DNA from 4 places in the Citrobacter portucalensis genome. Region 3 is predicted to be linked to each of the others. Evidence: predicted binding sites of a transcription regulator. Region 3 holds the regulator's gene; each other region holds the start of a gene.
The links. Region 3 encodes PhoB, which activates phosphate uptake and scavenging genes when phosphate is short. Its sites were predicted from a motif close to CTGTCATAAAACTGNCNNAT; they were not measured.
Positions count from the first base shown of each region.

Region 1 (7,389 bases), 420 kb from region 3:
GAGTATCGTTTTGGCGGTAATGGCGAACTTTCCGGGCATAACCTCGGAAATCTAATGTTAAAGGCGCTCGATCATCTCAGCGTGCGGCCTCTGGAAGCTATCAATTTAATTCGTAGCCTGCTGAAAGTTGACGCACATTTAATTCCGATGTCGGAGCTGCCGGTGGATCTGATGGCCATTGATGACCAGGGACACGAAGTTTATGGCGAAGTGAATATCGATCAGCTCACCGTCCCACCTCAGGAACTGATGCTTTCGCCAAAAGTCCCGACTACACGGGAGGCCGTTGAGGCTATTGCTGAAGCGGATTTAATTTTGATAGGCCCCGGCAGTTTTTACACCAGCCTGATGCCGATTCTTTTACTCGATGAAATGTCACAGGCATTACGTCGCACACCGGCTCCGATGGTCTACATAGGCAATCTTGGGCGCGAATTAAGCCTGCCAGCAGCCAGCCTGACGCTTAGCGATAAGCTGGCCATTATTGAACAGTACGTCGGGAAGAAAGTGATTGATGCGGTGGTTGTGGGGCCGAAAGTGGATGCTTCCGCCGTTACCGACCGCGTTGTGATCCAGGAAGTGCTGGAAGCCAGCGATATTCCCTACCGCCATGACCGCCAGCTATTGCATAGTGCGCTGGAGAAAGCAGTGCAGGCGCTGGGCTGAACGGATTTGCCTGATACGCTTCGCTTATCAGGCCTACAAAAACGCTCGGCTCCGCCATCCGGCATCAAACAACGCCTGATGCGCTGCGCTTATCAGGCCTACAAAGGCGATCTACCCCGTAGGTCGGATAAGGGTTTACCCCGCATCCGACACCGCCTTACGATGCCGCAATAAACAACTCGCGCAGCTGATGCAACTGGTCACGGATTGTCGCGGCCTCTTCAAATTCGAGATTCTGCGCGTGTTGCATCATCTGCCCTTCCAGCTCGTGAATCTTCTGCTGCAGCGCTTTTGGCGTCATATCCAGTTCGACAACCTCAGACTTCGCGCCTGCGCGTGACTTCCCTTTGCCTTTCGCTTTGGTCTTCGCAATATTCTGACCCAGCGCCAGAATATCGACCACTTTCTTGTTCAGCCCCTGCGGCGTAATACCGTGTTCTTCGTTATAGAGCTGCTGTTTCTCACGACGACGTTCGGTTTCACCAATCGCTTTAGCCATAGAGGCGGTAATTTTATCACCGTAAAGAATCGCCTTACCGTTGATGTTACGCGCCGCACGACCGATGGTCTGAATAAGTGACCGTTCAGAACGCAGGAACCCTTCTTTGTCTGCGTCCAGAATCGCCACCAGGGAGACCTCAGGCATGTCCAGACCTTCACGTAACAGGTTGATACCCACCAGCACGTCAAACTCGCCCAGACGCAGGTCACGAATGATTTCCATACGTTCCACGGTATCGATGTCAGAGTGCAGATAACGCACCCGTTCGCCGTGTTCTTCTAGGTATTCTGTGAGGTCTTCCGCCATCCGTTTGGTCAGCGTGGTGACCAGCACACGTTCGTTAATCGCCGCACGGGTGCGGATCTCAGATAGCAGATCGTCAACCTGAGTCGCCACCGGGCGCACCTCAATGACCGGATCCAGCAGGCCGGTCGGTCTTACGACCTGATCGACCACATCATCACCGGATTTCTCCAGCTCATAGTTGCCCGGCGTCGCCGAAACATAGATAGTTTGCGGAGCCAGCGCCTCGAACTCTTCAAATTTAAGCGGACGGTTATCCAGCGCCGACGGCAGACGGAATCCGTATTCGACCAGGGTTTCTTTACGCGCCCGGTCACCGCGATACATGCCGCCAATTTGCGGGATAGTCACGTGAGATTCATCCACCACTAGCAGGCCATCGGCAGGCAGGTAATCAAACAGCGTCGGCGGCGGCTCGCCCGGACCACGCCCGGACAGATAGCGGGAATAGTTTTCAATCCCCGAGCAGTAACCCAGCTCGTTCATCATTTCCAGATCGAACTGGGTACGCTGACTTAAGCGCTGTTCTTCCAGCAGTTTGTTATTTGCCAACAGGACTTTTCGCCGCTCTGCCAGCTCAACCTTAATTTCTTCCATCGCCTGAACAATACGTTCGCGCGGCGTCACGTAGTGCGTTTTAGGATAGATGGTAAAGCGCGAAATAGTGGATTCGACCTGTCCGGTAAGTGGGTCAAACAGCGACAAACGTTCGACCTCTTCATCAAACAGTTCCACGCGCAACGCGATGTCGTCAGATTCCGCTGGGAATATGTCGATCACTTCACCGCGCACGCGGAAGGTCCCGCGCTGGAATGCCTGATCGTTGCGAGTATACTGCAGCTCCGCCAGACGACGCAGGATCGCGCGCTGGTCGATAATCATCCCCACCGTCAGATGCAGCATCATTTTCAGGTACAGATCCGGGTCACCCAGACCATAAATCGCGGAAACCGACGCTACGACGACGACATCCCGTCGCTCAAGCAACGCTTTGGTTGCTGACAGACGCATCTGCTCAATGTGTTCGTTAACCGAAGCATCCTTCTCGATGAAGGTGTCAGAACTTGGCACGTAGGCTTCCGGCTGATAATAGTCGTAGTAGGAGACGAAATACTCCACCGCGTTATCCGGGAAGAACTCTTTCATCTCACCGTACAACTGCGCGGCAAGCGTCTTATTGGGGGCCAGCACCATGGTAGGGCGCTGTAGGTCTGCAATCACGTTCGCGATGGTGAATGTTTTCCCCGACCCCGTCACCCCCAGCAACGTCTGATGCGCCAGACCATCCTCCAGACCTTCTTCCAGGCGACGTATCGCCTCAGGCTGATCGCCAGAGGGTTTAAAAGCGGAATTTAGTTTGAACGGTTTACTCATGAGCAGCTACCTGAAGCAATGGGCGGGCAGGTGTGTAATTTTACTCGCAGCAGTATATTTTGCCAGTAAAATATACTGGATGAAAAAACAGTAACGCGCCAGAATATTTCTGTTACGCCAGCAAAATGGCCGTGACTACAGGCTAAAATTTGTCCGCAGGCAAGATAAAACACCAGCAAAAATGTGTTATCCCCAAACCAATGACTTTTTTAACATTTGTCAAGCTACCCGATGAAAGTTTTGTGGCAACACATGACACTTCTGCGACAGCCATTGCATTTATCTAACACACTGTAATTTAATGATTATTATCTCAAGCCGTCTTTCGCATCAATTTAGTCGCAGGCCGCGTCTTCTCTCGCTTACCTTGTGTTTTCTAACTCTAATACACAAGGTTATCCACAGGAATAGTGGATAACTGCCTCCAGCCCGTACGGACTGTAGCCTGGCAAAAACGTCCTGATGATCTTTTCTGGTGGGATAAAAAAAAATTATCGCTATTTTTTGATATTTATCAGCTAACGAAGCGACCTGGGATAGCCGAGATCTTGCTCGCATTTTCATCATTTTCCTGCCTGCACCATCACAACGCCACCAGGCACTGACAATGTGCACACTGCGGCTCTCATCCACAACAAGCCGGATACCGCAACCCGCTCAATACGCTATTCTGCTGTATTTTCCCCTAATTCCGCTTCTGGCAAGAGATTTGCAGTTTTCTCCCGACCATCAGCCCGCGAGGCGGATATCATCATGAGGGAGAAATCTATGTTGAGTCTTCGTGCAGTGAATCACTATTACGGTAATCAACACTCGCTTTGGGATGTCGATCTCGACCTGTTGCCCGGCAAATGTACCGCCGTGCTGGGTCTTCCAGGGATGGGAAAAACCACGCTGGCCAATTGCATCACAGGCAATTTACCGATTGAGAGCGGAACCATGTTCTGGCATCAGGCTGGCGCACCACCTTGCGATCTGCTTCAGATTCCGGCGGCAAAGCGCATTGCGCTGGGTATTAACTGTGTATCGCAGGAACGGCGAATTTTTTCGCAGCTGACGGTAGAGGAAAATCTGCACATTGCGCGCCAGGCGGTTGAGGAAAGCGAAGCGATGAACAGCAGCGATATTTACCGCCTGTTTCCACAGCTGTTTGTACTGCGTCAGGCCAAAGGGGTGGCATTGTCGGAGGAAAATCAGCACCAGCTTGCACTCGCCAGTGCACTGGTCACTCGCCCGCGCCTGCTGATCCTCGATGAGCCGACGCGAGGAAGTGGCCAGGCGTATATCCACAAACTGGGGAATCTGATTGTGAGGCTAAGCCAGGAGCTTGGCATCGCCATTATGCTCGCGGAGCAGAGCCTGCCATTCATTCGTCGGGTCGCCGACTGCTATTGCTTGTTACATCGTGGACGCAACGTGGCTCAAGGGCAAATAACACAATTCAGCGACCCGCTAATCAACGACTGGTGGATGCCAGAGACAAAACGCTAAGATCGATATAACGACCAGTCGATGCTCGTTCCGGCTCTTCTGCCAGCCAGGGAATTTCCCCCAGTAGCGGAGCCGCAAGCGCACGCTTTAGCGTCGCCATATATTCAGCATGACGCTTGCCAGGTGGCATCACATCATTGGCAATCCATCCGGCGAGCGTCAGCCCGGCCTGCTGCACTGCCTGGGCGGTCAAAATGGCATGATTGATACAACCGAGCTTAACGCCAACCACCAGAATCACCGGCAGTTGTTCCGCTTTTACCCAGTCAGAAAAACTCAGCGTTGGCGACAGTGGCGTAAACCATCCGCCTGCGCCTTCCACCAATACCCAGTCAGCCTGTTCTTCAAGCAAGCGTAAACCCGCAGACATCACTGAGGCCTGAATGGGGCGCCCTTCGTCAGCACTGATGATATGCGGTGAGGTAGGTTCGGCGAAGGTATACGGATTGATGGCCGCATAATCCACTGCCACAACGCTGTTGCGCTGTAGAGCCAGCGCATCGCTGTTTCGCAGACCTTCAGCCGTCATTTCACTGCCTGACGCCACCGGCTTATAGCCGACCGTTCGCAACCCCAGCTGTCCCGCCGCCTGAAGCAACGCACAGCTGGCGATAGTTTTACCTACTTCGGTGTCCGTCCCGGTGACAAAATATGTGTTAGTCACGTTGAATTACTCCCAAAAAAAGATGATAGGTCAGCGGATATTTACCCTGCTGACAGGGCCAGGCGAGCTGTAACTGGCGCAACTGCGAGCGGGTCAACACACGCTGCTCGCGTCCATCATGCAAATGCGTCGCGCCAATGCCCTTCAGCGAGCGCATGGCGCTCAGCGCATCGTCAAACCACAGCGTGACGGCATGAGACTGGTATTCAACGTCCCAGCCGCACAGAGCGTTTTCCAGTTGCTCCACGGGCAAAAAACGGTTGGCATGCTCCCGGTCATCAACTGCTCGCCACGCCTGACGAAGTTCCGGCATCGACCCTTGCGCCAGCGTACTAAACGCCACCGCCCCGCCAGGACGCACCACCCGGTATAGCTCGCGTAACGCGCCGCGCAGGTCGTTGCACCACTGCACGGCCAGATTGCTCCAGGCCAGGTCGAAAGTGGCAGCGGCCTGCGGAATGGCTTCGATATCCGCCAGCAGATAGTGATGGGCGACATCGTGACGCTGCGCTTGCGTAAGCATTTGCGCCGACAGATCCAGAGCACAGACCTCGCTCCCCTGCTCCCGCCAGTAGCGACTCATACGCCCAGGCCCACAGCCCGCGTCCAAAACCCGTGAGAACGCCCGGCCATCGAGTTGTGCCAGTAACGCATCGGCGCTCTGACGCTGAAGCTCCGCATGTTGCTCATAGTGCGTGGCCGCGCGACCAAACGCAGCGGCAATCGCCTGCTTATTGACCTGCGCCATGCAGCACCTCCAGTAAGTTGTCGATATCCTGGACTTCATGCGCCTGGGTCAGCGTAATCCGCAGCCTGGCCGTCCCAACCGGCACCGTCGGTGGACGAATCGCCGTCACCCAGCATCCCTGTTGCCGTAACGTCTGTGCCAGTTGCAAGGCTTTATGATTGTCGCCAACGATCAGCGGTTGAATCGCGCTGTCTGAATGCGCCAGCGTCAAATCCGTAGTATTCACCCCTGCGCGAAAACGCTGGATAAGCATCGCCAGCTTTTCTCTGCGCTCATCGCCTTCGCGGCTGCGGATCACCGCCAGCGCGGCGCGCAAGGCCTGAGCCTGGGCTGGCGGCATGCTGGTGCTGTAGATCAGATGACGGGCAAACTGCAGCAGATAATCGGCCACGCTATCAGAACACAGGATCGCCGCACCGCTGACGCCGAACCCTTTGCCAAACGTCACCACCAACAGCTCAGGTTTCACCTGCTGTCGAGAGCACGAACCACGCCCTTCCTCACCGCTTACGCCAATCCCATGCGCATCATCCACCAGCAGCCACGCGCCCTGCCGTTTCGCCACCGCGTGGATTTCTGCCAGCGGCGCGCTGTCGCCATCCATGCTGAACACGCCTTCGGTGACCACCAGCTGCTGCCCCGGACAGGGGGCTGTCAGCAGACGATCCAGATGTTGCGAGTCGTTATGGGTAAAGCGACGTAACACGGCAGGGCTAAGACTGGCAGCCTCCAGCAGCGAGGCATGGCTGAGCCTGTCGGCAACAATCTTGTCATCTTTTCCCATCAGTGCGGCAATGACCGCCTGATTGGCGGCAAAACCAGAGATGAACAACAGCGCCCGGGAATAGCCGAGCCACTGCGCCAGCTCTTCTTCCAGCGCCTGATGAGCAACGGAATAACCGCTGACATGGCCCGAGCCGCCGCTGCCGACGCCAAAACGCTCAGCGCCCTGCTGCCACGCGCAGATAATCTGCGGATGGTGGCTTAAGCCGAGGTAGTCGTTGCTGGAGAAATTCAGATACTGGCGACAGTCGGCCTGCAGCCAGCGACCGGCACCCTGCGTCACCGCATAGCGCTGACGCAACGCATCAGCACTACGACGCGCTGTTAGTGCATCGTCAATTTTTTGCTGCCAGGTCATACGGTTGCCGCGTTGTAGTAATCGTCGGTATCCGGGGTACGCAGCGCCTGCTCCAGACGTTGTTGCTGTTCGTTATCGCCCGCCAGTACCGCAGTTTGCTGCGGGTTAAGACCCAGCTTGCGAAATAACAGCAAATCTTTATCTTCGTTCGGGTTCGGGGTGGTCAGCAGTTTGCAGCCGTAGAAAATCGAGTTGGCCCCGGCCATAAAGCACATCGCCTGGGTTTGTTCGTTCATCTGCTCGCGCCCGGCAGAAAGACGCACGTATGAGGTCGGCATCATGATACGCGCCACGGCGATAGTACGAATAAAATCAAAAGCATCTACGTCGTCGTTATCGGCAAGCGGCGTGCCCTTCACTTTCACCAGCATGTTGATCGGCACACTTTCCGGCGGCGTCGGCAGATTCGCTAATTGCAGCAGCAGACCCGCGCGGTCGGTCACCGTTTCACCCAGCCCAACAATCCCGCCGGAGCAAACTTTAATGCCCGCCTCGCGCAC
Region 1 is NZ_CP092466.1:3,430,075-3,437,463, forward strand. It holds gene yvcK (uridine diphosphate-N-acetylglucosamine-binding protein YvcK) at 1-666, shown strand, start outside; gene uvrB (excinuclease ABC subunit UvrB) at 824-2,845, opposite strand; gene LY264_RS16745 (ABC transporter ATP-binding protein) at 3,614-4,336, shown strand; gene bioD (dethiobiotin synthase) at 4,302-5,000, opposite strand; gene bioC (malonyl-ACP O-methyltransferase BioC) at 4,993-5,748, opposite strand; gene bioF (8-amino-7-oxononanoate synthase) at 5,732-6,889, opposite strand; gene bioB (biotin synthase BioB) at 6,886-7,389, opposite strand, start outside.
Region 1: uvrB (excinuclease ABC subunit UvrB) is a predicted target of PhoB. The motif match lies at 3,096-3,115, and genes of this name have one in related genera.

Region 2 (7,389 bases), 1.0 Mb from region 3:
GAAACGACGCCTTCCGGTGCGCCGCCAATGCCGTACAGCACGTCAACTTCACTGTCTGGCATGCAGGTCAGAATGGAGGCAGCAACGTCACCGTCTGGAATAGCAAAGACGCGCACGCCCAATTTTTGCATTTCGGCGATTGTTTCATCATGGCGTGGCTTGGCCAGAATGGTGACGGTCAGTTCACTCAGCGGCTTATTGAGTGCAGCGGCAACGTTCTGCAGGTTGGCTTCCAGCGACAGGTTCAGGTCGATAGACCCTTTTGCGCCTGGGCCGACAATCAGCTTTTCCATGTACATGTCTGGCGCGTTCAGGAAGCAGCCTTTATCGCCAACAGCCAGTACGGCCAGCGCGTTTGCCTGACCCATTGCCGTCATGCGTGTGCCTTCGATAGGATCGACGGCGATGTCGACCGCATCACCAAGACCGGTCCCGACTTTCTCACCGATAAACAGCATCGGTGCTTCATCGATCTCACCCTCGCCAATCACGATGGTGCCGTCAATGTTGACCTGGTTGAGCATAATACGCATGGCGTTTACCGCCGCGCCGTCAGCGGTATTTTTGTCGCCGCGGCCCAGCCATTTATAGCCAGCCAGCGCGGCCGCTTCGGTCACGCGTGAAAATTCAATGGCAAGTTCTCGTCTCATTGCAAACTCGTAGCTGAAAGGAATGGCGCGAAGTATAGCACAGGGGAGGGGGCGAGATTATTGATGTGTGTGCGGGGTTGCCCCCGCACGAAGATATTGCCGGATAAGGCACAGTTGCCATCCGGCTATGACGTATTACTCGTCGTGATCTTCCCATGCCATGGCGCGTTTGACCGCTTTTTTCCAGCCGCTGTAACGGAAGTTACGTTCGGTGGTTTCGATGCCTGGGCGGAATTCACGCTCGATGACCGCTTTTTCCTGCAGCTCATCCAGATTCTGCCAGAAGCCTACTGCCAGACCGGCCAGGTATGCCGCACCCAATGCGGTGACTTCGCGGACTTCCGGGCGCTCAACGCGCGTGCCGAGAATGTCGGACTGGAACTGCATCAGGAAGTTATTGGCGACCGCACCGCCATCAACGCGCAGGGCGTGCAGGCGAATACCGGAGTCAGCCTGCATTGCTTCCAGAACATCACGAGTCTGATATGCAATAGACTCAAGCGTGGCACGGATGATGTGGTTGGAGTTTACCCCACGGGTCAGACCAAAGATGGCGCCGCGAGCATACGGGTCCCAGTATGGTGCGCCCAGGCCAGTAAATGCGGGAACGACGTAAACGCCGTTGGTGTCTTTCACTTTGGTGGCGAAATATTCGGAGTCGAACGCATCGCTGATGAGTTTCATTTCATCACGCAGCCACTGGATAGATGCGCCAGCCATAAATACCGCACCTTCCAGCGCGTAGTTCACTTCCCCGGTCGGTCCGCAGGCGATGGTGGTCAGCAGTCCGTTTTCGGACTTAACGGCTTTCTCGCCGGTGTTCATCAGCATGAAGCAGCCGGTACCGTAAGTATTTTTCGCCATCCCTTCCTTCACGCACAGCTGGCCAAACAGCGCCGCCTGCTGGTCACCAGCGATACCGGAGATAGGAATACGAATGCCGCCTTTACCACCGATGTTGGTTTGGCCGTACACTTCAGAAGAACGACGTACTTCCGGCAGCATTGCACGCGGAATATCCAGCGCATCCAGCATCGTGTCATCCCAGTCCAGGGAGTGGATGTTGAACAGCATGGTACGTGAGGCGTTGGTGTAATCCGTGACGTGTACACGTCCCTGCGTCATTTTCCAGATAAGCCAGGTATCTACGGTACCGAACAGCAGTTCGCCGCGACGAGCGCGCTCACGTGAGCCTTCTACGTGGTCGAGGATCCACTTCACTTTGGTGCCGGAGAAGTACGGGTCAATGACCAGACCTGTATTATTACGGATGTACTCTTCCATACCGTCGCGCTTGAGCTTTTCGCAGATATCCGCGGTACGACGACACTGCCACACAATCGCGTTATAGATAGGTTTACCGGTTTCGCGTTCCCAGACAATGGTGGTTTCACGCTGGTTGGTAATACCGATCGCTGCAATTTCATCGGAACTGATATCGGCTTTCGCCAGAACTTCTACCAGCGTGGAGCTTTGGGTCGCCCAAATTTCCATCGGGTCATGTTCTACCCAACCTGCTTTCGGGTAAATTTGTTCGAATTCGCGCTGTGAAACGGCAACGATATTCGCATCGTGGTCCATTACGACCGCGCGGGAGCTGGTGGTGCCCTGGTCGAGCGCAACGATATATTTTTTTTCAGTCATAATTTTTTGTCCCGTAGTCACATTACTGTGAAGCTTTTTGTTGAGTGTTGGCCGCAACGTCTTTTTCTTCAATCGCGCAGACATCGCACGGTAAATGACGACCAATCAGTTTGCGATATGCCCATGCGCCCAAAATCGCGCCGGTAATCGGGCCAAACACCGGAACCAGGAAGTAAGGGATATCGCGACCACCCGTGAAGGCAATCTCACCCCATCCGGCCATCCAGGCGAAGAGTTTCGGTCCGAAGTCACGTGCCGGGTTCATCGCAAAACCTGTCAGCGGACCCATGGAAGCACCAATAACGGCAATCAACAAGCCGATCAGCAGTGGTGCCAGCGGACCACGAGGTACACCGTTACCATCGTCGGTCAGAGCCAGAATCAGCCCCATTAGAATAGCGGTAATGACCATTTCAACCGCGAAGGCCTGCACAAAATTGATATGCGGGTTCGGATAGGTGGAGAAAGTACCTGCCAGACCCAGGCTTTCGGTACTGCCGCGTACGATATGGTTAGTTTGTTCGAAATCGAGGAAAAGATTGTAATAAAGCCCGTAAACCAGTGCCGCTGCGCAAAAGGCGCCGGCAATTTGCGAAATAATAAAAGGAACAACTTTGCGTTTATCAAAACAGGCGAACAGCCAGAGTGCGATGGTTACCGCGGGATTCAGGTGTGCACCAGAAACGCCTGCGGTCAGATAGATAGCCATCGCTACCCCCAGACCCCAGATGACACTGATTTCCCACTGACCGAAAGTAGCCCCAGCCACTTTAAGTGCAGCGACACAGCCCACACCGAAGAAAATCAACAACCCGGTACCGAGGAATTCAGCAATGCACTGGCCTTTTAAGGTTGATGTTTGACTCATAATCGGATCCTGAAGAGAGTTTAATGTTTATTGTGTGCGAGAAGGTCACTGACATCCCCGGAGCCGGTAGGCACACTGTTAATTTATCGTTAACGCGCAAAAACGAGAAATATCGAAATTAAAATGTGTGTACTGCATCAACAAAATGAGCGTTTTCGCGCCATTGTGAGGTATTTGTTATACAAAAATAGTGTGAGCTGAATCATTTCACTGATCAACCTGTTAACACTTAAGAGTTATGACAGTAATGTCACCAGGAGAAAGACTAAAAGTGTTGCAAACCGCAATCTGCGCGGGATGCCGCTGGACAGGGATGACGCGGCTTCATACAATCGGTGTTAAGTAGAGTGCGCTCGTTTTTATTAAGGCGTCGCCGGTTATCGGGACGAGGATTTTTATCCATCAACGCCTTGCAATTCAGGAGAGGTATGACGATGTCATTAGAAGTGTTTGAGAAACTGGAAGCAAAAGTACAGCAGGCGATTGATACCATCACGCTGTTGCAGATGGAAATCGAAGAGCTGAAAGAAAAGAACAACTCACTGTCGCAGGAAGTTCAGACTGCACAGCAGCAGCGTGAAGAACTGGAGCGTGAGAACAATAGCCTGAAAGAACAGCAGAGCGGCTGGCAGGATCGTCTGCATGCCCTGCTGGGTCGTATGGAAGAAGTCTAATTCTGATTTCTTGAAAAAGGCATCCATAATGGATGCCTTTTTGCTATGTAGAGATTAGGATATCGTATTTTTTAAATATCAAAGAATACGATATGACAAAAAGAAACGATATTATTGATGATTCGGATCGACTTATCACCAGAGATATTAGATATGGTCTTATCTATACAGATAATTTAGGATGGATTGATTTAGGCCATGCTAATCCGGCAGGGGCTGAAAAATTATGGTTTGAAATGACAAGGCCTCGTGGTGGTGATAGTGAGTTTTATGAAGTGAATTATCATCAAAGTATGTCCAAAAACATTCATGGCATAAATATCAATACTGGTATATATCGTAGATTTATGGTGCGCCGAGGATTGCAGGAGCGAACCTTACAAGGTATTGCTTTATCGATATTCTTAGGTACGTCACATCGCTTTGAGTCCTTACAGGACTTTTGGCCTTATGTTTATTTAACGGATAGTGGTTATAGTGCTGAAGATTTGGTCTCAAATCTATTTGGTTTTTACCAAGCGGTAAATTATGCAGATTACACCTCTTACCTTCAGATATGCTCGAAAGAAAAGGCTTATCGAATCTGGGACTTCTATGGCCCAGTTGGTGAGTTTAAGAATAAAAGTGTTATTCCGTTACTGTTTCCTGACCCTATCAATAAAGATAAGAGACATGAACCCTATTCGGGTGAATTACCTTTATTTATGGATGTAATAAGACCTATTGCTAATCCTGATTATGTTCGGGAACTTCACATATGAAATCCAGGAGATCAGGTTTTATTATTGTGTTTATGCTTTTTATTGCGCTATTTTATTGTCATTTTATGGTGAGCATCTATACAGAAAAAATCTACACTCAGCAGAATTTATTATTTTATCATCTGCTAACACCGAAACCTCTTAAACAGGCTCCAAGGATATCTAACGACTGGTTTTTTGTAAGCTATGCAGATGATGGTAGTCATCTTCAACGCAGTGAGATAATTTTTACCGGGATACAAAAGAGTGGCATTCAGATAGCTGAGGATAAATTAAATGCTTATATCGAAACTTATCCTGTCAGTCGTGAGACGATGAGTATCGTTGTCGAAGAAAAATATAAAAAGTATGATATTAAAGTCATTCATTACGAATCAAATGAATGAAAAAAAGGCCATCAAAATTGCTGATGGCCTTTTTCGCTTACTCGATATCGAGCGGGTCTTCGGAGAGGATTATCCCGGTGTTATCGGCGTACAGGTGGTCGCCGGAGAAGAACGTCACGCCACCGAAGTTGACGCGTACATCGCTTTCCCCAATGCCTTCACCTGAGGCACCTACCGGAATAGCGGCAATCGCCTGAATGCCGATATCCAGTTCTTCCAGATCGTCTACCTGGCGTACTGAGCCGTAGATGACCAGACCTTCCCATTCATTCTGTACGGCCAGCCGTGCCAGTTCGGCATCGACCAGCGCACGACGGACAGAACCGCCGCCATCGACCAGCAGAATGCGACCACGGCCGTTTTGTTCGAGCAGATCGTACAGCAACCCGTTGTCCTCGAAACATTTTACCGTGATGATTTGTCCGCCAAACGACGACCGTCCTCCAAAGTTAGAGAACAGCGGTTCCACGACGTTGACATCTTCCTGATAGATGTCACAAAGCTCGGATGTATCGTATTTCATAGGCTTAACGTTCAGTTGCTGCGAGAATTTTTAGTATATCGCGCTATGTGTACTGTTGGCAAAATCATCAATTGTTAATTGATATTTGTCAGTTAAAGAGACCACTGACTTAAGAAAATTCCAACGACAAACAGCAGGTTAGTTAACAATGCCGCTTTTACGGTGCGTTCCAGCATCGGACGCATTGCAGCCGGGTCCATCTCGCGCATTACATAGCGAGCCTGTTTGATCAGCAGCGGAGCGGCGAGGATAAACAGCCATCCCCACAGGCTTTGCAGTGAGAACAGGTTGAACAGTGCCAGACAGACCAGCGTGCCCATCAGCAGACAGGCGTGGTAGCGGCGGGCATTGACAGCACCTAAACGTACGACCAGCGTGTTCTTGCCGTTCTCTCTGTCGCTGTTGATATCGCGCAGGTTGTTGACGTTGAGCACGGCGGTTGCCAGCAGGCCGCAGGCGGTGGCAGGCAGAATCAGCGCTGGAATCAACGTATGCGCCTGCAGATACCAACTTCCCATTACGCTGAGCCAGCCGAAGAATACCAGCACAGAAATATCGCCCAGGCCGATATATCCGTAAGGGCGATTACCCACGGTGTAGGTGATCGCGGCGATAATCGACAGACCGCCGAGCACCAGGAAACCGACAAAATCCGCCAGCGTGTGACAGGCTACAGCAACCAGGGCCAGCCCGGACAGACAGATCAGCACCACGGTGACGATCAGCGCGCGCTTCATCTGCTGTTGGGTGATGACCCCTTTTTGCATACCGCGCAGCGGTCCAATACGGTCGGGTTTGTCGCTGCCTTTAACGGCATCGCCATAGTCGTTAGCGAGATTGGACAGAATTTGCAGCAGTCCTGCCGTAATCAATGCCAGCAGAGCAACCAGCGGATCGAAGTATCCTTGCCACCATGCTAATGCCGTACCGACGATGATCGCCGCGAAGGCGAGCGGTAAGGTCTTAGGTCGTAAACTTTCCAGCCAGGCTTGTGAGCGGCTAATTTGTTGTTGTTCAGTCATATTTAGCGCCAATAAAAATGGGGCTTTATCAGCCCCATCAACAGTGATGAAAATGCATTGAACGCGATTATAGGATAAAACGGCTCAGATCTTCATCTGCGACCAGCGCATCCAGATGTTTGCTCACATATTCGGCATCAATTGTGATGCTTTGGCCGTTCAAATCGCTCGCATCATAGGAAATATCTTCCATCAGACGTTCCAGAACGGTATGCAGACGACGTGCACCGATGTTTTCGGTGGTTTCGTTAACCTGCCAGGCCGCTTCGGCAATGCGTTTAATACCGGATTCAGTGAAGTTGATGTCCACACCTTCAGTCGCCATCAGCGCTTTGTACTGGACGGTGATGGAGGCATTCGGTTCGGTAAGGATACGCTCAAAATCGCTGGTGGTCAGCGCCTGCAGCTCGACACGAATCGGCAGACGACCCTGCAGTTCTGGGATCAGGTCGGACGGTTTGGCTACCTGGAATGCACCAGAAGCGATAAACAGAATGTGATCTGTTTTCACCATGCCGTGCTTGGTGGAGACCGTGCAGCCTTCAACCAGCGGCAGCAGGTCGCGCTGTACGCCTTCACGGGACACGTCCGGGCCGGAGGATTCGCCGCGCTTACAGATTTTGTCGATTTCGTCGATAAACACGATCCCGTGCTGCTCAACGGCGTCGATAGCTTCTTGTTTCAGCTCTTCCGGGTTCACCAGTTTGGCCGCTTCTTCTTCAATCAGCAGCTTCATCGCGTCTTTGATTTTCAGCTTACGCGGTTTTTGCTTCTGACCGCCCAGGTTCTGGAACATGGACTGCAGCTGGCTGGTCATCTCTTCCATTCCTGGAGGCGCCATAATTTCAACGCCCATCGGTG
Region 2 is NZ_CP092466.1:4,889,754-4,897,142, reverse strand. It holds gene glpX (class II fructose-bisphosphatase) at 1-650, opposite strand, end outside; gene glpK (glycerol kinase GlpK) at 786-2,294, opposite strand; gene LY264_RS23575 (MIP/aquaporin family protein) at 2,317-3,162, opposite strand; gene zapB (septal ring assembly protein ZapB) at 3,591-3,836, shown strand; gene LY264_RS23565 (hypothetical protein) at 3,929-4,597, shown strand; gene LY264_RS23560 (hypothetical protein) at 4,594-4,983, shown strand; gene rraA (ribonuclease E activity regulator RraA) at 5,021-5,506, opposite strand; gene menA (1,4-dihydroxy-2-naphthoate polyprenyltransferase) at 5,599-6,528, opposite strand; gene hslU (HslU--HslV peptidase ATPase subunit) at 6,596-7,389, opposite strand, start outside.
Region 2: LY264_RS23575 (MIP/aquaporin family protein) is a predicted target of PhoB. The motif match lies at 3,388-3,407, and genes of this name have one in related genera.

Region 3 (7,389 bases):
TCATGCTTCACTCTCCCTGGCAAGCGTGTGTAAGGTTGCGCTAAACAGCTGATTCAGCCGGTTGCGCTGAGGCTCCTCGATCTCTTCCAGCGCCAGGCGGCGGTCAAAAACTTCCGTTACGCTTAGCTCGCTTAACGTTTCGCGTCGTTCATTGGCCATAATACGTTCACGTTGTTCCCGACTGCGGCGCACCAGTAACACCTCGACCGGTAAATCTTCGGTTAAGGCCTGGATCTTACGTTGCATGTCATGCAGATAGTCGTCGGTGGTGATTTCAATATCCAGCCATACCGGCGGCTCTTGCTGTACGTCGCGCCACTGCTCAAGCTGGGCGGTAATGGCGGCTAAATCGCCTTTCAATACTGCAAGCGGCTGGGTGACCGGTACGGTGAGATTTTCAACGGCCCTGAGTTTCCCCGCTTCGAAACTCACCAGATGTACACATTTGCTTTTGCCGCACTCGTCAAAACTGAGGGCAATCGGTGAACCGCAGTAGCGAATATGTTCCGTGCCGCCGATAATCTGCGCCCGGTGAATATGCCCCAGTGCGATGTAGTCCGCGGGTGGAAAGTTTTGCGCCGGAAAGGCGTCCAGCGTACCGATATAAATGTCACGTACAGCGTCACTTTTACTGGCGCCAACGGTGGTCAAATGCCCGGTCGCAATGATGGGCAGGTTTCGATCGCCACGCAGCGTGCAGGCGTCCTGATACTGCTGCTGGTAATAGTCGGTGATCGCCCCCAGCAGATGCTGCTGTTTTTCTTGTCCGGTTAGCCCTGCCTGGCTGGTAATGATGTCACGTGGTCGTAAGAAAGGAACCGGACACAGGATTGCTCCCGGCGTGCCATCACGTTGCGGCAGCACCTGCGGCGCATGGCCGGCGCTGGCAACGACCGTGGTGTTGAGAAACGCCAGAATATCGCGGGATTCATTGAGCGTGGCGACGGAATCGTGGTTGCCTGCCAGCACGACCAGATGACAACCGGTTTGCTGCAGATTGACGACAAAACGGTTATACAGCTCACGGGCGTAGCTTGGCGGTGAGCCGGTATCGAAAATATCGCCCGCCACAATAATGGCATCCACCTGCTGGGATTGTGCCGTCTCCAGCAGCCAGTCGAGAAAGGCCTGATGTTCAGCGGCGCGGCTCTTGCTGTAGAAATTTTGGCCCAGATGCCAGTCAGACGTGTGAAGGATGCGCATAAGAGTTCCATGACGATAAAACAGTGGCGGGGATTATAACCTTTCAAGGACGGTAATATCTTGTCTCCGGGCTGTCATAATTCGTCTGGCTGCGTTAAACCTGGACTATCTTTTCATAAATCTGTCATAAAACTGACGCATAATGGCACCGTATTGATGGCAAACGATTTAATTATAAACAGGGCAAATCATGGCGAGACGTATTCTGGTCGTAGAAGATGAAGCTCCAATTCGTGAAATGGTCTGCTTCGTGCTCGAGCAAAACGGTTTTCAACCCGTAGAAGCCGAAGACTATGACAGTGCTGTGAACCAACTCAATGAACCCTGGCCGGATCTCGTCCTGCTTGACTGGATGCTTCCCGGCGGCTCGGGTCTACAGTTTATTAAGCATCTCAAGCGCGAAGCCATGACGCGGGACATCCCCGTGATGATGCTGACGGCGAGGGGAGAAGAGGAAGATCGCGTCCGGGGTCTGGAAACCGGTGCGGATGATTATATTACCAAGCCGTTTTCTCCCAAGGAGCTGGTGGCGCGTATTAAAGCTGTGCTGCGTCGTATTTCCCCCATGGCGGTGGAAGAGGTTATTGAGATGCAGGGGCTGAGTCTTGATCCCACTTCGCATCGCGTGATGACCGGCGAAGAACCGCTGGATATGGGGCCGACCGAATTCAAACTGTTGCACTTCTTTATGACTCACCCCGAGCGCGTCTACAGCCGTGAACAACTCCTCAATCATGTCTGGGGAACCAATGTCTACGTAGAAGACCGGACAGTGGATGTGCATATCCGCCGCTTACGTAAAGCGCTGGAGCACAGCGGACACGATCGAATGGTGCAGACAGTTCGCGGGACGGGATATCGTTTTTCGACCCGCTTTTGACTGACAAGAATCAGGGCCTGATGGATTAGGCCGTTTATGGAGTAAGACGTTTGCTAGAACGATTGTCATGGAAAAGGTTGGTACTGGAGCTGATCCTGTGCTGCATACCGGCATTTATCCTTAGCGCTTTTTTCGGTTACCTGCCCTGGTTTTTACTGGCGTCGGTAACGGGCCTGCTTATCTGGCATTTCTGGAATCTATTACGTTTATCCTGGTGGTTATGGGTCGACAGAAGTATGACGCCGCCGCCGGGGCGAGGCAGTTGGGAGCCGTTGTTATATGGGCTGCATCAAATGCAGCTTCGCAACAAAAAGCGCCGTCGAGAACTGGGTAACCTGATTAAACGTTTTCGCAGCGGGGCGGAATCCCTACCCGACGCGGTGGTGTTGACCACCGAAGAAGGCGGTATCTTCTGGTGTAACGGACTGGCTCAGCAGGTTCTGGGACTGCGTTGGCCGGACGATAGCGGGCAAAATATTCTTAACCTGCTGCGCTACCCGGAATTCACACAATATCTGAAAACGCGCGATTTTAGCCGGCCAATCAATCTGGTGCTCAATACCGGACGGCATCTGGAAATTCGCGTGATGCCCTATACCGATAAGCAATTGTTGATGGTGGCGCGCGACGTTACCCAGATGCACCAGCTGGAAGGTTCACGGCGTAACTTTTTCGCCAACGCCAGCCATGAGTTGCGCACACCGCTGACGGTGCTGCAAGGCTACCTGGAAATGATGCAGGAGCACCCGCTGGAAGGGACAACGCGCGAAAAAGCACTGCATACCATGCGTGAACAAACGTACCGTATGGAAGGCCTGGTGAAGCAGCTGCTGACGCTGTCAAAAATTGAAGCTGCGCCGACGTTGCAGCTGAATGAGAAAGTCGATGTGCCCATGATGCTGCGCGTGATCGAGCACGAAGCGCAAACCCTGAGCCAGCATAAACATACGTTTACCTTTGATGTCGATAACAGCCTGAACGTGCGAGGCAACGAGGAGCAGTTGCGTAGCGCTATCTCGAATCTCGTGTACAACGCGGTGAACCACACACCAGCGGGAACGCACATTACCGTACGCTGGCAGCATGTGGCGTCGGGGGCGGAGTTTTGCGTGGAAGACAACGGTCCGGGCATTGCCCCCGAGCATATTCCACGTTTGACTGAACGTTTTTATCGTGTGGATAAGGCGAGATCGCGACAAACGGGCGGTAGCGGGCTGGGTCTGGCTATCGTGAAACATGCGCTGCATCATCACGACAGCCGTTTGAACATCGAAAGCGAACCAGGCAAAGGGACGCGATTTAGTTTCATGATCCCGGAACGTTTCATTGCCAAAAGTAACGGCTAAGACGTATTCGTAAGATAATCTTTCCAAAAGCCAGCGCAAGCTGGTTTTTTTTATGTGGTCAATAGATGCCTCCTGAATTTCACGACGTTTGATTGTTTTTTGTTCGAACTATTACCCATACCTTTTTCCATGAAATGGTGTTTTGTGCTAACCCTATTTTTCATATCGCTATATTGTTCTGGTTTTTGGATCCCACCTTGCTTTAAAACGTTATAAGCGTTTAAATTGCGCTCCAGGTGCTGTCATACCGACTGCATTTACGCGGTAAATCGAAAAACTATTCTTCGCCGCGCCAGGTCGGGAGTGTTTCCCGCTGGAATTGAGCAAAAATGCCGCTGTATTGTCCCCCAGGGAAAGGCAAAAATTTACTATTTTCAACACCACATCCACAGGCAGTAAGACTTTATGACCCATCAGTTAAAATCGCGCGATATTATCGCTTTGGGATTTATGACATTTGCACTGTTCGTTGGTGCAGGTAACATCATCTTCCCCCCAATGGTTGGTTTGCAGGCAGGTGAACACGTCTGGACTGCGGCTTTTGGCTTTTTGATTACGGCCGTTGGCCTGCCGGTACTTACCGTTGTCGCGCTGGCGAAAGTCGGCGGTGGTGTGGACCGACTGAGCACGCCTATCGGTAAAGTTGCCGGTCTGCTGCTGGCGACCGTTTGCTATCTGGCCGTTGGGCCGTTATTTGCTACCCCGCGTACCGCGACGGTCTCTTTCGAAGTCGGGATTGCACCGCTGACTGGTGACTCTGCGCTGCCGCTGTTTATCTATAGCGTTATCTATTTCGCGATTGTCATTCTGGTTTCGCTTTATCCGGGCAAACTGCTGGATACGGTGGGCAATTTCCTGGCACCGCTGAAAATTCTGGCACTGGTGGTCCTGTCTGTCGCTGCAATCATCTGGCCAGCTGGCCCGATCAGTAATGCGATGGAAGCCTATCAAACTGCGGCGTTTTCTAATGGCTTCGTGAACGGGTATCTGACCATGGATACGCTGGGCGCGATGGTGTTTGGTATTGTTATCGTTAACGCCGCTCGCTCGCGTGGTGTTACTGAAGCGCGTCTGCTGACCCGTTACACCGTTTGGGCGGGTTTAATGGCGGGTGTGGGCTTAACGCTGCTGTATCTCGCGCTGTTCCGTCTGGGTTCAGATAGCGCGATTCTGGTCGATCAGTCTGCTAACGGCGCGGCGATTCTGCATGCGTATGTTCAGCACACCTTTGGCGGTGCAGGAAGCTTCCTGCTGGCGGCGCTGATTTTCATCGCCTGTCTGGTCACCGCGGTTGGCCTGACCTGTGCGTGCGCAGAGTTCTTTGCCCAGTACGTTCCACTGTCTTATCGTACGCTGGTATTTATCCTCGGCGGCTTCTCGATGGTGGTTTCTAACCTGGGTCTGAGCCATCTGATTCAGATCTCTATTCCGGTGCTGACGGCTATCTATCCGCCATGTATCGCACTGGTTGTATTAAGCTTTACCCGCTCATGGTGGCATAATTCTTCCCGCGTCATTGCACCTGCGATGTTTATCAGCCTGATTTTTGGTATCCTTGATGGCATTAAAGCTTCTGCAATTGGCGACGTGTTACCGGCCTGGACCCAGCGTTTACCGCTGGCGGAGCAGGGGCTGGCGTGGTTGATGCCAACAGTCGTGATGGTGGTCCTGGCAGTTATCTGGGATCGCGCCGCGGGTCGACAAGTGACCTCCAGCGCACACTAATATCACTGACAATAAGTTTTAACCACGGGGCTATTAACATGGCCCCGTGGTTTTTTTATTGTGTTAACAGGTTAGGAATCGATGGAAAGTAATAACAAGCTAAAGCGTGGGCTGAGCACCCGGCACATCCGCTTTATGGCATTAGGTTCAGCAATTGGTACCGGGCTGTTTTACGGCTCGGCCGACGCTATCAAAATGGCGGGGCCAAGCGTATTGCTGGCCTATATTATCGGCGGTGTCGCGGCGTACATTATTATGCGTGCGCTGGGCGAAATGTCTGTTCATAACCCGGCAGCCAGCTCCTTCTCGCGCTATGCGCAGGAAAACCTCGGACCGCTGGCAGGCTACATTACCGGCTGGACCTACTGTTTTGAAATCCTGATTGTCGCCATTGCCGACGTGACAGCCTTCGGCATATACATGGGCGTCTGGTTCCCGGCGGTACCGCACTGGATTTGGGTACTCAGCGTGGTGCTGATTATCTGCGCCATCAACCTGATGAGCGTGAAGGTATTTGGTGAGCTGGAGTTCTGGTTCTCGTTCTTCAAAGTCGCCACCATTATCATCATGATTGTCGCCGGTTTCGGTATCATCATTTGGGGGATTGGCAACGGTGGGCAACCTACCGGTATCCATAACTTATGGAGCAACGGTGGCTTCTTCAGCAACGGCTGGCTCGGCATGGTGATGTCGCTGCAAATGGTGATGTTTGCCTATGGCGGGATTGAGATTATCGGGATTACCGCAGGCGAAGCCAAAGACCCGGAAAAATCTATTCCGCGCGCCATCAATTCCGTACCAATGCGTATCCTGGTGTTTTATGTGGGGACGCTGTTCGTCATTATGTCTATCTACCCGTGGAACCAGGTGGGTACCGACGGTAGCCCGTTCGTTATGACGTTCCAGCATATGGGCATTACCTTTGCTGCCGGGATCCTCAACTTTGTGGTTCTGACTGCGTCGCTGTCGGCTATTAACTCTGACGTCTTCGGTGTGGGGCGTATGCTGCACGGCATGGCGGAGCAGGGCAGTGCCCCGAAAATGTTCGCCAAGACGTCGCGTCGTGGCGTGCCGTGGGTGACGGTAATGGTGATGACTATCGCGCTGCTGTTTGCGGTGTATCTTAACTACATCATGCCGGAAAACGTCTTCCTGGTGATCGCCTCTTTGGCGACTTTCGCCACGGTATGGGTGTGGATTATGATCCTGTTGTCGCAGATTGCTTTCCGTCGTCGTCTGCCGCCGGAAGAGGTCAAAGCGCTGAAATTTAAAGTTCCGGGTGGGGTAACGACGACCGTTGTTGGCCTGATTTTCCTGGTCTTTATCATCGCGCTCATCGGCTATCATCCGGATACCCGTATTTCGCTGTACGTCGGCTTTGCGTGGATTGTCCTGCTGCTGGTCGGATGGGGATTCAAGCGCCGTCGCGAGCGCCAACTGGCTGAAGCACAGTAATATTTTTGCCGGGTAGCTTTGCGTTACCCGGCAAGTTTCTCCTCCCCCGAACTCCTCCCCCAATAAACGTTAAGATGATGAGTGATCCTGCACTTCGCTATGGCAAGGTGACGTCATTATCATCAAAGGGGATACGTGATGTTGAACGCCTGGCACCTTCCGGTTGCCCCATTTGTTAAGCAAAACAAAGATCAACTGACGATTACATTATGGTTGGCGGGGGAAAATCCACCCCAGCGGGTGACGCTACGCGCAGAAAACGATAACGAAGAGATTTCGCTGGCTATGCACAAGCAGCGTAGCCAGCCGCAGCCGGGCGTGACCGCGTGGCGAGCGGCGATCGATCTCTCCAGCGGGCAGCCTCGTCGACGCTATAGCTTTAAATTACTTTGGCCCGATCGTCAGCTATGGTTCACCCCGCAGGGATTCGGCCGTTTTCCGCCTGCTCGTCTGGAGCAGTTTGCGGTTGATGTGCCGGATAATGGTCCGCAGTGGGTTGCCGATCAGATTTTCTATCAAATTTTCCCGGACCGTTTTGCCCGCAGCCAGTCGCGTGAAGCGGGACAGGATAATGTCTATTACCACCACGCCGCCGGACACGACATCGTGCGGCGCGAATGGGACGAACCGCTTACGGCTCAGGCCGGTGGCTCTACGTTTTATGGCGGCGATTTGGACGGCATCAGCGAAAAGCTACCGTACCTGAAAACGTTAGGGGTCACGGCGCTGTATCTGAATCCTGTATTTACCGCCCCGAGCGTGCATAAATACGATACCGAA
Region 3 is NZ_CP092466.1:3,849,482-3,856,870, reverse strand. It holds gene sbcC (exonuclease subunit SbcC) at 1-4, opposite strand, end outside; gene sbcD (exonuclease subunit SbcD) at 1-1,203, opposite strand; gene phoB (phosphate response regulator transcription factor PhoB) at 1,394-2,083, shown strand; gene phoR (phosphate regulon sensor histidine kinase PhoR) at 2,134-3,429, shown strand; gene brnQ (branched-chain amino acid transporter carrier protein BrnQ) at 3,835-5,154, shown strand; gene proY (proline-specific permease ProY) at 5,236-6,609, shown strand; gene malZ (maltodextrin glucosidase) at 6,748-7,389, shown strand, end outside.

Region 4 (7,389 bases), 1.2 Mb from region 3:
CCGGGTAAATACGTTTCCCTGAAAGACACCATCCGTGGCTTTAAAGGCATCATGGAAGGCGAATACGACCACCTGCCAGAGCAGGCGTTCTACATGGTTGGTTCTATCGACGAAGCCGTGGAAAAAGCCAAAAAACTTTAACGCCTTAATCGGAGGGTGATATGGCAATGACTTACCACCTGGACGTCGTCAGCGCAGAGCAACAAATGTTCTCTGGTCTGGTCGAGAAAATCCAGGTAACGGGTAGTGAAGGTGAACTGGGTATTTTCCCGGGTCACGCACCGCTGCTCACCGCCATTAAGCCTGGTATGATCCGCATCGTTAAACAGTTCGGTCATGAAGAGTTTATCTATCTGTCCGGCGGCATTCTCGAAGTGCAGCCTGGCAGCGTGACCGTACTGGCTGATACCGCGATTCGCGGACAGGATCTCGATGAAGCGAGAGCCCTGGAAGCGAAGCGTAAGGCTGAAGAGCACATTAAGAGCTCTCATGGTGACGTGGATTACGCTCAGGCATCTGCGGAACTGGCCAAAGCGATCGCGAAACTGCGCGTTATCGAGTTGACCAAAAAAGCGATGTAACACCGGCTTGAAAAGCACAAAGGCCAGTCTGGTTTCCAGGCTGGCTTTTTTTATGGATTTGTTTCAGTAAAAGTGGAACTAAAAAGCTGTTTTATTATTTTGTGATTTACATCACAAAAATATTGATCGGTTAAAAAATGAGGCGTAAACTCTTTTTTGTGTGATGTGTGTCACAAAATTAATTCAGATAAAAACAGGATACCAACATGAAATTGTTTAACAAAATCATCGCCCTTTTCAGCAGCATGGACGTTTAGTCTTCCCTTAACTGCTCTGTGGCGCGATGCTTCATACGGTTACCTGCTCGCGCCATCTGTTAATAAATTCCCCTCCCCCGTATTATCATTTGTACTCTTTCCTTTTAAAACTGTATTTCTCCTGTCTGTTTTCTCTGCTTCTCACTGAATCATATTAATAAAATTGTATTTTTCTTTTGTAGCTCTTTATTCATGCAGTAAAAAAATAGCAAAAACATTAACCTAAGGCTTTAATAAAAGCAGACTCCTGGTTTTTGGGAGACAAAAGACGCCGAAATAGATGAAAATAGACAGTTATCAGAGGGGAAATTTCCCCGATTGAACGTTTTATCTTCGGTCCATTTCACGCTGAAAAAAATGTAGTATTTTCAATGTGAAACGGTATAAATTCGTTCTCAAATTACAGTCAGGACGTGTATGTTGAATAATGCTATGAGCGTCGTGATCCTTGCCGCAGGCAAAGGCACGCGTATGTATTCCGATCTCCCTAAAGTGCTGCATACCCTCGCAGGAAAACCGATGGTTCAGCATGTCATTGATGCTGCTAATGAATTAGGTGCGACTCACGTACATCTGGTCTACGGGCACGGTGGTGATTTGCTCAAGCAGACGCTGAAAGATGGCAATCTAAACTGGGTTTTGCAGGCAGAGCAGTTGGGCACCGGCCATGCAATGCAGCAGGCAGCGCCATTCTTTGGTGATGACGAAGACATTTTAATGCTCTATGGCGATGTGCCGCTGATCTCTACCGATACCTTGCGTCGCCTGCGTGAAGCCAAACCGCAGGGTGGCATTGGCTTGTTAACGGTAAAACTGGACGACCCGTCCGGTTATGGGCGTATTACGCGTGAAAACGGTAACGTCACCGGTATCGTTGAGCATAAAGATGCAACCGACGAGCAGCGGCAAATCCAGGAAATCAACACCGGTATTCTGATTGCCAATGGCGCAGACATGAAACGCTGGCTGTCCAAACTGACTAATAACAATGTGCAGGGTGAATACTACATCACCGATATCATTGCGATGGCATACCAGGAAGGGCGCGAAATTGCTGCGGTACATCCGGCACGTATTAGCGAAACGGAAGGGGTGAATAACCGTCTTCAGTTATCCCGTCTGGAGCGCGTGTATCAGTCCGAGCAGGCAGAAAAACTGCTGTTAGCGGGCGTGATGCTGCGCGATCCTGCACGTTTTGATCTTCGCGGTACGCTTATTCACGGGCGCGATGTTGAAATTGATACTAACGTTATCATTGAAGGTAACGTAACCGTTGGGGATCGCGTCAAGATTGGCGCTGGCTGTATCATCAAAAACAGCGTGATTGGTGAGGGGTGTGAGCTTAGCCCGTACAGTGTGGTGGAAGATGCCCATCTGGAAGCCGCTTGCACCATCGGTCCATTCGCGCGTCTGCGCCCGGGTGCAGAGCTGCAGGAAGGCGCACACGTGGGTAACTTCGTCGAAATGAAAAAAGCGCGTCTGGGTAAAGGCTCTAAAGCTGGTCATTTGACCTATCTGGGCGATGCGGAAATTGGCGATAACGTGAATATCGGCGCGGGTACGATCACCTGTAACTACGATGGTGCCAATAAGTTTAAAACCATTATTGGTGATGATGTGTTTGTGGGTTCTGATACTCAGCTGGTGGCACCTGTCACCGTGGGTAAAGGTGCGACGATTGCAGCAGGAACCACCGTAACGCGTAATGTCGCTGATAACGAATTGGTATTAAGCCGTGTACCTCAGGTCCATAAACAGGGCTGGCAGCGTCCGGTGAAGAAGAAGTAATTTATTTTTGCCGGATGGCGGCTTTGCCTTATCCGGCCTACGTGCGGTGACGTTCTGTAGGCCTGATAAGCGTGAGCGCCATCAGGCAGACAAGAGATGAGGGGATAATATAATCCTCCGCTCAACAAGCAGTACCTATAAAAATAACCCCACTCTCTACAAGGCTCGGGGCGCCCGGAATACGGGTATCAGGTTGACCGACAACGACAGGCACAATGCCTAAATTCGGAATCAAAAAATATGTGTGGAATTGTTGGCGCTATCGCGCAGCGTGATGTAGCTGAAATCCTTCTCGAAGGTTTACGTCGTCTGGAATATCGTGGTTATGACTCTGCTGGTCTGGCCGTTGTCGATGCTGAAGGCAACATGACCCGTCTGCGTCGTTTGGGTAAAGTGCAGATGCTGACTGCTGCTGCGGAAGAACATCCGCTGCATGGTGGTACTGGTATTGCTCACACCCGCTGGGCGACACACGGTGAACCTTCAGAAGCGAACGCGCATCCCCATGTTTCTGAACACATTGTTGTGGTGCATAACGGCATCATTGAAAACCATGAACCACTGCGTGAGCTGTTGAAAACGCGTGGCTACACCTTTGTTTCTGAAACCGACACCGAAGTGATTGCTCACCTGGTGCACTGGGAGCTGGAACAGGGTGGTACGCTGCGTGAAGCCGTGCTGCGCACTATTCCGCAGCTGCGCGGTGCCTACGGCACGGTGATCATGGATACCCGTAACCCGGAAACCCTGCTGGCGGCCCGTTCTGGCAGCCCGCTGGTGATTGGTCTGGGTATGGGTGAGAACTTTATTGCTTCCGATCAGCTGGCACTGCTGCCGGTAACCCGTCGCTTCATCTTCCTGGAAGAGGGCGACATCGCGGAAGTAACCCGTCGTTCGGTCTCTATTTTCGACAAGTCTGGCGCGGAAGTGAAACGTCAGGATATCGAATCTAATCTGCAATACGATGCGGGCGAAAAAGGTATTTATCGCCACTACATGCAGAAAGAGATCTACGAACAGCCGAACGCAATTAAAAACACGCTGACCGGCCGTATCAGCCACGGTGAAGTGGATTTAAGCGAGCTGGGTTCGCATGCCAACGAGCTGCTGTCTCAGGTTGAGCATATCCAGATTATCGCCTGCGGTACGTCGTACAACTCCGGTATGGTGTCCCGCTACTGGTTTGAATCGCTGGCTGGCATTCCTTGTGATGTCGAAATTGCTTCCGAATTCCGCTATCGCAAATCCGCCGTGCGTCGTAACAGCCTGATGATCACCCTTTCCCAGTCTGGTGAAACGGCAGATACCCTGGCGGGTCTGCGCTTATCCAAAGAGTTGGGCTATCTGGGCTCGCTGGCTATTTGTAACGTACCGGGCTCTTCTCTGGTGCGCGAATCCGACCTGGCGATGATGACCAATGCCGGTACCGAAATCGGCGTGGCCTCCACGAAAGCATTTACCACTCAGCTGACCGTTCTGCTGATGCTGGTGGCGAAACTGTCTCGTCTGAAAGGCCTGGATGTGGCTATTGAGCAGGAAATCGTTCACGGTCTGCAGGCGCTGCCGAGCCGTATTGAGCAGATGCTGTCTCAGGACAAACGCATTGCCGCTCTGGCTGAAGGATTCTCTGATAAACACCATGCGCTGTTCCTGGGCCGCGGCGATCAGTACCCGATTGCGCTGGAAGGTGCGCTGAAGCTGAAAGAGATCTCTTATATTCACGCTGAAGCTTATGCCGCAGGCGAGCTGAAACACGGTCCGCTGGCGCTGATTGATGCCGATATGCCGGTTATCGTGGTTGCGCCGAACAACGAACTGCTGGAAAAACTGAAGTCCAACATTGAAGAAGTTCGCGCCCGTGGCGGTCAGCTGTACGTCTTTGCTGACCAGGATGCTGGCTTTACCAGCAGCGAAAACATGCACATCATTGAGATGCCGCATGTGGAAGAGGTGATTGCACCGATCTTCTATACCGTTCCGCTGCAGTTGCTGGCGTATCATGTGGCGCTGATTAAAGGCACCGACGTGGATCAGCCGCGTAACCTGGCGAAGTCGGTTACCGTAGAGTAATCCGTACCTAACTGAACTGAAAATGCCCTGCTATAAGCGGGGCATTTTTTTAAACTTGTTCTGTTTTTAATCAATTATCCCGCCTGTTTTATGTGACAAACCGTCATCTTCAGCTACTGTTTGCAGTGTCATAAAAAGAAAATTTTAGCGAAATGTTATTGTCATGGTAATGGTTAACGTTTTGTTTTAAATGTATTTTTAGGTAAATAACTTCTCGTATTTTTCATTGTCATAAAACTGTCATATTTCGTACATTTAACTGTCACCTGTTTGTCCTATTTTGCTCACAGTAGCAACTCAAACAACGATTTACGAAAACCGTGCAGGAGACATTATGAAAGTTATGCGTACCACTGTCGCAACTGTTGTCGCCGCGACCTTATCCATGAGCGCGTTCTCTGCGTTTGCAGCAGCGAGCCTGACAGGTGCAGGTGCAACCTTCCCTGCGCCAGTGTATGCCAAATGGGCAGATACCTATCAGAAAGAGACCGGTAGCAAAGTAAACTACCAGGGTATCGGCTCCTCCGGTGGTGTAAAACAAATTACGGCCAATACCGTTGATTTCGGCGCTTCTGATGCCCCGCTGTCTGACGAGAAACTGGCACAAGAAGGCCTGTTCCAGTTCCCGACCGTTATCGGCGGTGTGGTGCTGGCGGTGAATATCCCTGGACTGAAATCCGGCGAGCTGGTGCTTGATGGTAAAACGCTGGGCGACATCTACCTCGGTAAAATTAAGAAGTGGGATGACGAAGCCATCACCAAACTGAACCCAGGTCTGAAGCTGCCTTCGCAGAATATCGCTGTTGTGCGCCGCGCTGATGGTTCCGGTACTTCCTTCGTCTTCACTAGCTACCTGGCGAAAGTGAACGAAGAGTGGAAATCTAAAATTGGTTCTGGCTCTACCGTAAACTGGCCGACCGGTCTGGGCGGTAAAGGTAACGACGGTATCGCCGCGTTCGTACAGCGTCTGCCGGGTTCTATCGGTTACGTTGAGTACGCTTACGCTAAGCAGAACAACCTGGCGTACACCAAGCTGGTCTCTGCTGATGGTAAACCGGTAAGCCCGACCGAAGAAAACTTTGCCAACGCCGCTAAAGGCGCTGACTGGAGCAAAACTTTCGCTCAGGATCTGACTAACCAGAAAGGTGACGATGCGTGGCCAATCACTTCCACCACCTTCATCCTCGTCCATAAAGAGCAGAAGAAGCCTGAGCAGGGCGTTGAAGTGCTGAAATTCTTCGACTGGGCATACAAAAATGGTGGCAAACAGGCTAATGACCTGGATTACGCCAGCCTGCCGGACAGCGTGGTTGAGCAGATTCGTGCTGCATGGAAGACCAACGTGAAAGACAGCAGCGGTAAAGCGCTGTACTAATAGAATATCTTTAACGAGTTGGCGGATGGCGCTACGCTTATCCGCCCTACAGTTCCGACTGTAGGCCCAATTTGTAGGCCGGATAAGCGTAGCGCCATCCGGCAGGGCAATTTCGTAAACGCGTTTAACTTAAAGAGTGATTTATGGCTGCAACCAAGCCTGCTTTTAACCCACCGGGTAAAAAGGGTGACATGATATTCAGCGCGCTGGTAAAACTGGCTGCGCTGATTGTGCTATTGATGTTGGGTGGCATTATTGTCTCTCTGGTTATCTCCTCCTGGCCAAGCATTCAGAAATTTGGTTTCTCCTTTTTGTGGACCAAAGACTGGGATGCGCCGAACGATATCTACGGCGCGCTGGTACCGATTTACGGTACGCTGGTCACCTCGTTTATTGCATTGCTGATTGCCGTTCCGGTGAGTTTCGGCATTGCGTTATTCCTGACGGAACTTGCACCTGGCTGGCTGCGTCGCCCGTTGGGTATCGCTATTGAACTGCTGGCAGCAATTCCGAGTATCGTATACGGCATGTGGGGCCTGTTTATCTTTGCCCCGCTGTTTGCGACGTACTTCCAGGAGCCGGTCGGAAACATCCTTTCCAACATTCCGTTTGTTGGCGCACTGTTTGCTGGCCCGGCGTTTGGTATCGGTATTCTGGCGGCTGGTGTGATCCTCGCTATCATGATCATTCCGTACATTGCTGCGGTTATGCGTGATGTGTTCGAACAAACGCCGGTGCTTATGAAAGAGTCAGCCTACGGCATCGGCTGTACCACCTGGGAAGTTATCTGGCGTATCGTCCTGCCGTTCACCAAAAATGGTGTGATCGGTGGTGTGATGCTGGGTCTGGGCCGCGCGCTGGGTGAAACCATGGCGGTGACCTTTATCATTGGTAACACCTACCAGCTCGATAGCGCCTCGCTGTACATGCCGGGCAACAGTATTACCTCTGCGCTGGCGAATGAATTTGCCGAAGCGGAATCGGGGCTGCACGTTGCTGCGTTGATGGAACTGGGTCTGATTCTGTTTGTGATCACCTTCATCGTACTGGCGGCGTCTAAGTTCATGATCATGCGCCTTGCGAAGAACGAGGGGGCACGCTAATGGCTACGCTTGAAATGCAAAACACCACTGCGCTGGCGGAGTCCCGCCGTAAAATGCAGGCACGTCGCCGTCTGAAGAACCGCATCGCGCTGACGCTCTCTATGGCGACCATGGCGTTCGGTCTGTTCTGGCTCATTTGGATCCTGATGTCCACGATCACCCGTGGTATTGACGGTATGTCGCTGGCGCTGTTCACCGAAATGACGCCTCCGCCG
Region 4 is NZ_CP092466.1:5,096,714-5,104,102, forward strand. It holds gene atpD (F0F1 ATP synthase subunit beta) at 1-141, shown strand, start outside; gene LY264_RS24575 (F0F1 ATP synthase subunit epsilon) at 162-581, shown strand; gene glmU (bifunctional UDP-N-acetylglucosamine diphosphorylase/glucosamine-1-phosphate N-acetyltransferase GlmU) at 1,256-2,626, shown strand; gene glmS (glutamine--fructose-6-phosphate transaminase (isomerizing)) at 2,867-4,696, shown strand; gene pstS (phosphate ABC transporter substrate-binding protein PstS) at 5,031-6,071, shown strand; gene pstC (phosphate ABC transporter permease PstC) at 6,215-7,174, shown strand; gene pstA (phosphate ABC transporter permease PstA) at 7,174-7,389, shown strand, end outside.
Region 4: pstS (phosphate ABC transporter substrate-binding protein PstS) is a predicted target of PhoB. The motif match lies at 4,923-4,942, and genes of this name have one in related genera.